3 regions of the Sodalis sp. RH22 genome follow, and region 2 is predicted to be linked to each of the others. Evidence: predicted binding sites of a transcription regulator. Region 2 holds the regulator's gene; each other region holds the start of a gene.
What was found. Region 2 encodes Fur, which represses iron uptake genes when iron is present. Its sites were predicted from a motif close to ATAATAATGAGAACNACTATCAA; they were not measured.
Positions count from the first base shown of each region.

Region 1: the regulator Fur is predicted to act here: its motif matches at 2,094-2,116, upstream of exbB (tol-pal system-associated acyl-CoA thioesterase).
Region 3: the regulator Fur is predicted to act here: its motif matches at 1,650-1,672, upstream of fhuE (ferric-rhodotorulic acid/ferric-coprogen receptor FhuE).

Region 1 is NZ_CP178731.1:4,681,580-4,684,859, reverse strand. Features, by position in the region: gene ACL2XN_RS21300 (SDR family oxidoreductase) at 1-574, shown strand, start outside; gene exbD (TonB system transport protein ExbD) at 635-1,060, opposite strand; gene exbB (tol-pal system-associated acyl-CoA thioesterase) at 1,064-2,020, opposite strand; gene metC (cystathionine beta-lyase) at 2,447-3,280, shown strand, end outside.
Region 2 is NZ_CP178731.1:2,309,564-2,312,843, reverse strand. Features, by position in the region: gene alsR (transcriptional repressor AlsR) at 1-498, opposite strand, end outside; gene fur (ferric iron uptake transcriptional regulator) at 1,063-1,533, opposite strand; gene fldA (flavodoxin FldA) at 1,889-2,404, opposite strand; gene ybfE (LexA regulated protein) at 2,583-2,882, opposite strand; gene ACL2XN_RS10485 (alpha/beta fold hydrolase) at 3,090-3,280, opposite strand, start outside.
Region 3 is NZ_CP178731.1:3,785,414-3,788,693, forward strand. Features, by position in the region: gene fhuE (ferric-rhodotorulic acid/ferric-coprogen receptor FhuE) at 1-1,508, opposite strand, end outside; gene ACL2XN_RS17205 (LysR family transcriptional regulator) at 1,815-2,798, opposite strand; gene argH (argininosuccinate lyase) at 2,965-3,280, shown strand, end outside.

The DNA.
Region 1 (3,280 bases), 2.4 Mb from region 2:
GCTGCCCGGTGATTTAAGCGACGAGTCGGTAAATGTCAAAGTGGTGGAAGATGCGTACAACCAACTGGGCGGCCTGGATATCCTGGCGCTGGTGGCCGGGAAACAAACGGCGGTGGAGGATATTGCCGATCTGACGACCGAACAGTTCCGCAAAACGTTTGAAACCAATGTCTTTTCACTGTTCTGGATGACCAAGGCGGCGTTGCCGTACCTGCCCGCCGGCGCGTCCATCATTACCACCTCGTCCATCCAGGCCTACCAGCCCAGTCCGTCGTTACTGGATTACGCGGCCACCAAAGCCGCCATCCTGAACTTTACCCGCGGACTGGCTAAACAGGTCGCCGCCAAAGGCATCAGGGTTAACTGCGTGGCGCCCGGCCCCATTTGGACCGTATTGCAGGTGTCCGGCGGACAGCCCACCGAAAAGCTGCCTTCATTCGGCACGCAGACCCCGCTTGGCCGTGCCGGTCAACCCGCCGAACTGGCGCCCATCTATGTCTATCTGGCTTCGCAGGAATCCAGCTACGTCACGGCCGAAGTCCACGGCGTCACCGGCGGCAATCACTTAAGCTAACCGTTCCATGGCGGGCCAGGCCCGCCAGCACCGGCTCAAAGCCGCCGAATTCACAGCAGCCTAGCGCTTGCCGCCGGATTCCGCCCCAACCAACCCCACCTTGAAGTACCCTCCCTGGCGCAGGTTATCCATTACCGACATCAAGGTCTCGTAATCAACGCTTTTATCAGCCTGGAAAAAAATCGTGGTGTCTTTATTGCCCTGGGTCAGCGTATCCAGCGACGTCGCCAGGTTAGCCGGTGTGACGGGTTGATCACCGAGGAACAACTGCTTATCCCCTTTTACCGACAGGTAAACCGGCTTTTCCGGACGCGGCTGCGGGGCCGCGGTGGAGTTGGGCAAATCCACCCGGATATCCACCGTTGCCAGCGGGGCGGCCACCATAAAAATAATCAACAACACCAACATCACGTCGATAAACGGCGTCACGTTGATATCGTGCATCTCCCCGTCGCCGTCAATGTCTTCATTCAAGTGCATTGCCATCGCTTAACCTATCCGAAACTTTGCCACGGCATGCGCGCTTTGACGCCCGGCGCTGGCGGCCAGATCCAAATCACGGCCCAATAACAGGAGAACCTGCGCGGCGCAATCTCCCACCATGGCTTTATAGCCGGCGATAGTGCGCGCAAAAATATTATAGATAACCACGGCGGGGATAGCGGCGAACAGACCGATGGCCGTGGCCAGCAGCGCCTCGGCAATGCCCGGCGCCACCACCGCCAGGTTAGTGGTCTGGGTATGGGCGATGCCGATAAAACTGTTCATGATGCCCCAAACGGTCCCGAATAAACCGATAAACGGCGAAATGGCGCCGATGGTGGCCAGAAAACCGTTGCCTTTACCCATCGCGCGGCTGGTGGCCGCGACGCTGCGTTCCAGCCGGAAGGCGACACGCTCTTTAATGCCGTTGCTGTCGTTAGACTCGGCGGAGAGATCCAGCTCATTTTGCGTCATGGCCAGCAGCCGGCCGGCGACGCTGGCTTCTTTAAATGCCGCCGCGGCCGAAAAAGCCTCGTCCAGGCTCTTCACCTCCGCAAGCGACGCCATCTCGCGGCGCAGTCGGCGTTTCGCCGACGACAGTTCGGCGCTTTTACCAAAAAACAACGCCCAGGTGATGATGGAGGCAATCAGCAGCCCAATCATCACGGTCTTGACCACCACATCGGCATGCTGATACATACCCCATACCGACAGATCCATCTGCGGCAGCAACCGCTGGCCGGAGGCGTCGACAGGTATCGCCTGCGGCAACCTTTGCGGCGCGGCGACGGCGGCGGTTCCCATCGGCGCGGGGGCGGTATCCGGCGCGGCGGCGGCGGCCGGCCCTGTCAGGCCAAATACCATAAGCGTCGCGACGGACATGCCACGCAACACTGCGGATAATGAATAAGCACGTCGCTGCGCCCTTTGGGACAGGACCTGGACCCGTTGTAAAACAGCCATTTTCACGCTGCGCCTCCACCTAAAACTTTGCTAAAAAATAATCCAGCCAGAATGATAGCAAACAGAACGGGAATTGATAGTGGTTCTCATTATTATTTGTATCAACCATTCTTGCGCCACCGACAACCCGCGATAAAATTTATCCTGCGCTCATCAACCTAATAACACCTCGCCGTGGAAAATAACGTTATTAACACTTCGGTTAAAGAACCGTTCAGTTCCCGTACGCGCGGGTTACGGCGGCGGCGGCGCTTATGCCGGATCCCTCTTTTTAAATCAAAATTAATATTATTATAAATCGTTTCAGCCCGGCCAAAACGCCTGCCGCCGCGGCGTATTCATGTTAACGTAGCACAGCGAACACCGGCGTCATTGCGCCGGTGGACCCTTCAGTACAGACAATCAGTTAAAGGCGTAGCGTGGATAATGAAGGCTAAGAAAATCGAGACGGCGTTGATTACCGCCGGCAGGGATAAAAAATATACCCAAGGGTCGGTCAATGCGGTTATCCAGCGGGCCTCGTCGTTGGTCTTTGACTCGGTCCAGGCGAAAAAAAAAGCCACCGCCGGACGTGCCCAGGGCGAGCTGTTCTATGGCCGGCGCGGAACGCTGACCCATTTTTCCCTGCAGCAGGCCATGGTGGAACTGGAAGGCGGGGCGGGATGCGCCCTATACCCCTGCGGCGCGGCGGCAGTGACCAATGCCATTCTCTCGTTCGTCTCGGCGGGCGACCATATCCTGGTTACCGGCTCAGTCTATGAGCCGACCACGGATTTTTGCCGCCATATCCTGGGCAAGCTGAATGTCGCCACCACTTGGTTCGATCCGCTGATAGGCGCCGGGATCGCCGCCTTAATCCAGGAAAACACGCGGGTGGTATTCCTGGAATCGCCGGGGTCCATCACCATGGAAGTACAGGATATCCCGGCGATCGTGAAAGCCGTTCGCGCGATCAACCCCGATATCGTGATTATGCTGGATAATACCTGGGCGGCGGGCATTTTGTTGCCGGCCCTGGAACTGGGCGTGGATATTTCCATCCAGGCCGGCACCAAATATATTATCGGTCACTCCGACGCCATGCTCGGCACGGCGGTCGCCAACGACCGCTGCTGGGATCAGTTGCGCGAACAATCGTATTTGATGGGCCAGATGGTGGATGCCGATAGCGCGTATATGGCCGCGCGCGGCCTGCGCACCCTGGGCGTGCGTCTTAAGCAACACGCCGAGAACGGCATGCGGGTAGCCTCCTGGCTGGCT
Region 2 (3,280 bases):
GATTTTCAGGAATTTATGCTGCACGTCCGCGCAAATGGAATTAGAGCCGCCGACGCCGTACAGCTCGCGCTGATGGCCGGCAAAAAAGCATTGGGCCGCCTGCTGGATGACGTTGGCGTCGACTATCGCCTGGCCTTCGACAATGGTGCGTACGGTCAGGTTAAACACTTTGTTGACCACATCCTCCGGGCTGTCGGTGGGCGAGAGTTCGGCGGTGATATCATGGTCGGCATGATCGAAGTACTCGACGATGGCGCTGCGCAGCTGGCGAAAGCCGCTGAAACCGAGAATTTTCGACACCTTGACAATCATGGCTTCCGACAGGCCCAGACTCAGGGCCACCTCTTTGATCCCCGAGACGTCGGTGAGGTTGCCGGGAGATAAAAACCACTCCACTATCCGGCTTTCGTTTTCAGTCATGCCTTCTTGTTTAATACGAATATAAGGAGCAATGCCTATGCCGCGCGGCATATCGTTTTGCAGTTCCGCATCATTCATCTGGACTATCTCTGGTGATTAACATTGCCTGTCACTATATCACCATGGCGAAAGTTTAAAATCTGCTGCGAACTTCACGTTTTTTATTAATTTATAAATTAACTTTTTGTGTAAAAATCGAGTCATCGATCCGGGTTAATTTCAGGAAGGTATTTTTGGCTATATTAATTCAATAAAATCATATAATTAAAATGTATCTTTTGTTGTCGCTTACTGCTGACAGCGAAAAATAGCTTTATCATCAGATTCACAGAATAATTTACCCGGTGAAAAAATCGCAATAAAAACGCTGTCGTTTCAATGGATTACGCAAATTAGCCCAAAATAGCGTCCCAGGGCCTCTATTTATTCTTTATTTATTTTTATTTTCTGTGAAGTTTTCTGGAGTTTGCCGGCGGTGAGCACGGCGGTGATTGGCGGATACGACGCTTGTCGACGCGCTTCGGGAAGGAAACGTTACCAGGGAAGGGGACGGGCGGCGTTTAGCCTCATTGAAAAAAAATCGTTGCAGGGTGAGAAAGCGGCGCGATAACAGCCGCTTTGGAGAAACGGACCGCGCCGCGGTTATTCTTTTACGCCGTTGAGCATATCGGCGTGATCGTGCAGCGTTTCGTCTTCGCGGCAGTTGCCGATTTCACAATGCCCATACAGATATAAGCTATGGTTGGTCAGCTTGATATTGTGCCTTTTGGCAATATCACGCTGGCGCGCTTCGATGAACTCGTCGCGAAATTCGATAACCTTGCCGCAGTCCAGACAGATCAGGTGGTCATGATGATACTGTTGCGTCAGTTCAAAAACGGATTTGCCGCCTTCAAAATTGTGGCGGGTTACGATACCGGCGTCGTCAAATTGGTTTAGCACGCGATATACCGTGGCCAGGCCGATTTCCTCACCCATATCGATCAGTTTTTTGTACAGATCTTCCGCACTGACGTGATGGCATTCCGGATCTTGCAACACTTCCAGAATCTTCAGTCTGGGAAGGGTGACTTTCAGGCCGGCCTTCTTCAATGCAATATTATTGTCAGTCATGCGGGTTTAGTCCTGTTACTTTGATAATCTGATTGTAGGCTAACTTAGCCTATAACATCGGTCGGCCCGAAAAATGTGACGCCGTCTCATTATAAGACTGCCTGTCCAAAATGAAAACCGCGCCTTGTTAACAACTATAGCCCGTTTCAGGGGGCGAATTCTGCAACATTTTGCTAAAAAGGGTGGAACCGCTGCGCTATTGTACCGCGTTGTGGATAAAAGTTAAAAACTTGTATCTATTAATTTGAAAGGATTTAGTTATCAGTGAGGTTGGCGGCGCCGTCCCGACGCCATGACGGCAACCGATTCCCTTGCCGGGCGCCGCGGCGGCGGCACCCTCCCGCACGGCTTGACTTTAGCTGAGCTGCAATTCAGCGCTGATTTGCTTCACCCAGCCGTCCACGCGTTCATTGGTCAGCTCGGGCTGGCGGTCTTCGTCAATGGCCAGGCCGATGAAGTGATTGTCGTCCGCCAGTCCTTTCGACGCTTCGAAATGGTAGCCGGCGGTGGGCCAGTGACCGACGATGGTCGCGCCGTTGGGCTCGATAATGTCGCGAATGGTGCCCATGGCGTCACAGAAATATTCGGCGTAATCCTCCTGATCGCCACAGCCGAACAGCGCCACTTTTTTGCCGGAGAAATCTATTTCTTCCAGGGTGGGGAAAAAATCATCCCAGTCACATTGCGCTTCGCCGTAATACCAGGTCGGGATGCCGAGCAGCAGGGTGTCGAACCGCGCCAGGTCTTCTTTACTGCTTTTGGCAATGTCATGAACTTCGGCAACATCCGCACCCAGTTGCTTCTGAATCATTTTGGCAATATTTTCGGTATTGCCGGTGTCACTGCCAAAAAAAATGCCTACAGTTGCCATGAATTTGAAAACCTCTTAAATATTATGGATATGTTCCGTAACAGAATCAGCGATGCTCTGCGGCAATCATAGCAGACCCTAATGCGGGGAGAAACTCGCCGGCCGGGTTTTGTCGCAAATTTGCCCCGTTCGCGGCCTTGGGCCCTGGACGGGATGGCGCTTTACCGGGCCGGCAAGTTTACTCCGGATGCGGATCCGCGCCTTGTTGCCGTTCAAGCTCGGCCAGTAAAATCAATTCGATCAGCTCGCTGCGCGACAGGTTTTGCCGGTAGGCCAGCTCATTTAACGCATCCACCGCCTCGGCGTTGATTTTCAGCTCCACCCGGCGCAGGCCGCGCTTTTTATCCCGGCGCAGCTGGTTACGCTTGTTGATGCGCAACTGCTCATCGCGGGACAGGGGGTTCGTCTTCGGTCTTCCCGGGCGCCGCTCATCGATAAATAAATCCAGGGTGGTGCGGTCCGTTTGTTCTTTTGCCATAGGTCATGAAGGGATTGTGCATCAAGAAGCAGGCGGGCAAACCCCGGCCGGCGGCGTGGCTGGCTACGCCGTCGGACGCGCATCGCCCGTAACGTTATGTTTTATGTACGCCGGGGCTGCCATAAAACACAGCGGGCCATGTTACCCCAGCCCGGTAGCAAACGACAATATTAAACTCGCGGGCGCTAATCCCGGCGGCGGCCCGGTCTATTCTTCCAGGAAACGGGCCAGGGCGCGCATGACCGCCGCGGGTTTTTCCGCATGAACCCAATGACCGGCGCCGGCGACCACATGCGCCCGCGCCCGGGGGAACTGGCGTTGGATCGCCTGGCGGTAACTGTCATCCAGATAAGGCGATTTTTCACCGCGGATAAACAGCGCCGGCCCTAGCCAGGGCG
Region 3 (3,280 bases), 1.5 Mb from region 2:
GTATAAGCGGACCAGGTGTCGTTGATATCATAAATCAGGCCGGCGTAGGGCGTGACGTCGTCTTTATCGCTGGTGGCGGTCGAGCCATTGGCGCGCCAGTCGGTGTAGCGCGCCCCGACGATCAGGTGCAGCGGATCGGCCAGCGAAAAACGGGCCGCGGTATAGACCGATTTTTGCCGGATGGTGTCGTTGGAATAATCAACCCATGGACTCCAGTCCGCATCGGCGATATGGCCGTTCCAGTTGTTATAATTGCCGATATCGGACTCGGTAATGGTGGCCTGGGAGTTAAAAAAATGATTATTTTGTTTGCTGTAGCTGGCGCCGGCCACCAGCTCATGCTGTCGGCCCAGCAGCTCAAAGGGTCCCGTGGCGTAGGTATCGACGGAATCCAGCTTACGTTTGCCTTTATTCCAGCCGCCGTAGGCGGAAACGCCCTCGCCGGTGTCCTTATCCGGGAAACCGTCGGCATACATCAGCTTGGAGTCGAAATCGGTTTCGGCATGGGTGCCGTTGACGCGCAACTGCCAGCCGTTGGCAAAGCGCTGGGTCAGATCGGCAAAGACTTTTTTCGACTCATGGCTGGAGTAGCTCCAGTCCGGCGCCGGATTAAAACTGCGGTCAAAATGCGTGCGGCTGCCGTCGCTGTACCAGGTCGGCAACCCGCCCCAGGTGGGATTGCTGGTATCGCTTTCCTGATAATCATAACCCAATGATAGCGTGGTGGAATCCGTCAGGTCGGCGTCAATAACGCCATAAATGAATTTTTTGCGGTTATGATAGCGATCAAGCCAGGTATCGTTATCCTGGTAGCCGGCAATAACGCGGCCGCGCACGTTGCCTGATTCCGTCAGCGGCGCGGAAAGATCGGCTACCATCCGTTGCTTATCCCACGTGCCGTAAGTGCCGGAAACAGATCCTTGGAATTCGCGGCTATCGGCACGTTTGCGCACCATATTGATAGCGGCGGAGGGATTGCCCGATCCGGTCAGGAGCCCCGTTGCGCCGCGCACCACTTCGATACGATCATAAATGGCGGTATCCGAACCGGCGTCGCCGAAGTTCCAAACGTCGCTCAGGGTGGTGGGAATATCATCATAAAGAAAATTGTTGATGAAAAAACCGCGGGAATAATACGTTGAACGATCGGAGTCGATATTATTGGCGGTTATGCCCGTGGTATTGGTCAGCACCTCGCCCACGGTTTGCAGGTCTTGATCCTGCATGCGCTGTTTGCTGATAATGCTGACGGACTGAGGAATATCACGCGGCACCAGCAGCATTTTTGTTCCGGCGCGGGTGACCGGCACACTGTAATCCTGCCGGGCGGCATCGGTTGCGCCGCTTGCCTGGGCATTGACCACCATCGTTTCATCAGAAGACGCTTTTTCGCCGGCCGGCTCATCCGCCCATGCCGGATTGACAAAGGATGAAATCAACGTGGCAATAAGGGACAAAGAGCATGTCCAGCCTGAATGAGTTACCCGTTGCCCCGCGCTGCGTTTCATTACCCCTGGCACTGCCGACATTCTCTTTCTCCACAAGACCGTTGTTTTGTTAAATCAATGAGTTGACCGCTACTTTTATGATTCTTTCCCGCCCCCGCGCAGCCTGATGAGTCTGGCATAGAAGGGCGCGCAAAGAAGATAATGAGAATACTACTCATTAGCTTTACATATGTAAATAAATTTAACCAATGTCAGTTCGGCGGGCGGAATCGGTAAGGTGAATGGCGCTGCGGGATATTTTCCAAGTGGGTGATAAATCTTTTAAGCGATTGCCCAGGGGTGGTGCAATGCCGCGGGGCCGGTGCATTATTCTGCCCCGGTATGATCCGCCGGGGCGATGGCGGCATTTTTAAGCGCATCACGAAATAACTTCACCACGGAATTTAACGCCGCGCCTCTTTTTACCACCAGATTAAACGGCGTGGTCACCGAGATATTCTCCGGTTTGAGCGCTTTGATTTTTCCTTCGCGCTCATAGCGGCTGATATAATGTGCGGGCAAAAATCCGACATAATTACCGGTAAGGATAAGCATGGTAACCGCTTCGACCTGTACCGCCACGGCGTTGGAAGAGGAAAAATGAAGCCCGGGATTTTGATGGCCATGATTGGTGTAGAAATGCCTGATTAAACTGGCGCTGGCAATACGCTCATTGGTTAATGCGTTAGGCGCCAAAGAAAACAGCTCATGCCGGTTTGAACAGCAAAGATAGGCTATTTCATGATAAAGGAAGAAATAATCAAAATCGGGTTTTTCCTGGTAGACGGGTATTATGCCACAGGTGAAACGGCCGTCGATAACGCCGCGCTCGATTTCCTCAAGCTGGGTGGCATGGAGACGCACGCTGACCTTGGGCGCCTGGCGGTGTATCTCGCTTAGCGCCCCCACCACCGGTGACTGCGCGTCGGTGATGGTATTATCGATAATGCCGATATTTAATTCACCGAATATTTCATGGCGGGCATGGTTTAACGTATCCCGGAACTGATTTATCGATGAGAACAAATCAAGGCACGCCAGATAAGCCACTTTGCCATGCTCGGTAAGATAAAACCCTTCACGTCCCCGGGTGCACAGTTTCATGCCGAAACGGATTTCAAGATCGGATATTTGTTTACTTATCGCCGCCAGTCCGATATTTAATTCATTGCAGGCCGCGGTAAATCCTCCGGCCTCAACTACCGTTTTGAATACCCGCAAAAGCTTTAAATCGGCAACGCCAATGTTCTGCTGATTAATATCACTTTTGACTGGCGACGTGTTTCCAAATTTGGAAAGTGGACTTTCCATAATAACTATTTACCCCCACGCCCTCGTTCTCCATTATCAATTTAACAGCCTCTTTTATCTCATTTCGCCATGGCCAGCGGATGTTTGTCCTCTTTTCTTCCGGTCTTCATCACCGACCGCGGATAAAGCAAAGATTGCAACATCCATGCCATGAAAGGAGCATGCCATGCCACAACCGGTAGAACGTTTATGGGGAGCACGCTTCAAAAGCGGCCCCGCCGCCGCGCTCAGCGCGCTGTCGCGCAGCCCCGACGCCTATTTTGCCCTCACCGCCTACGACCTGGAAGGCTGCCGCGCCCATGCTTACGAATTGCAGCGCGCCGGGCTGCTGGACGCGCGGGAAACCGACCTGATGGTGGCGGCCATCGGGCAATTGGCCGATGACCACCGCCAGGGCCGTATCCAGCCCAGTATTGATGATGAGGATGTGCATACCTTTATTGAGCGCATGCTGACCGAGCGGCTGGGGGAACTGGGCGGTA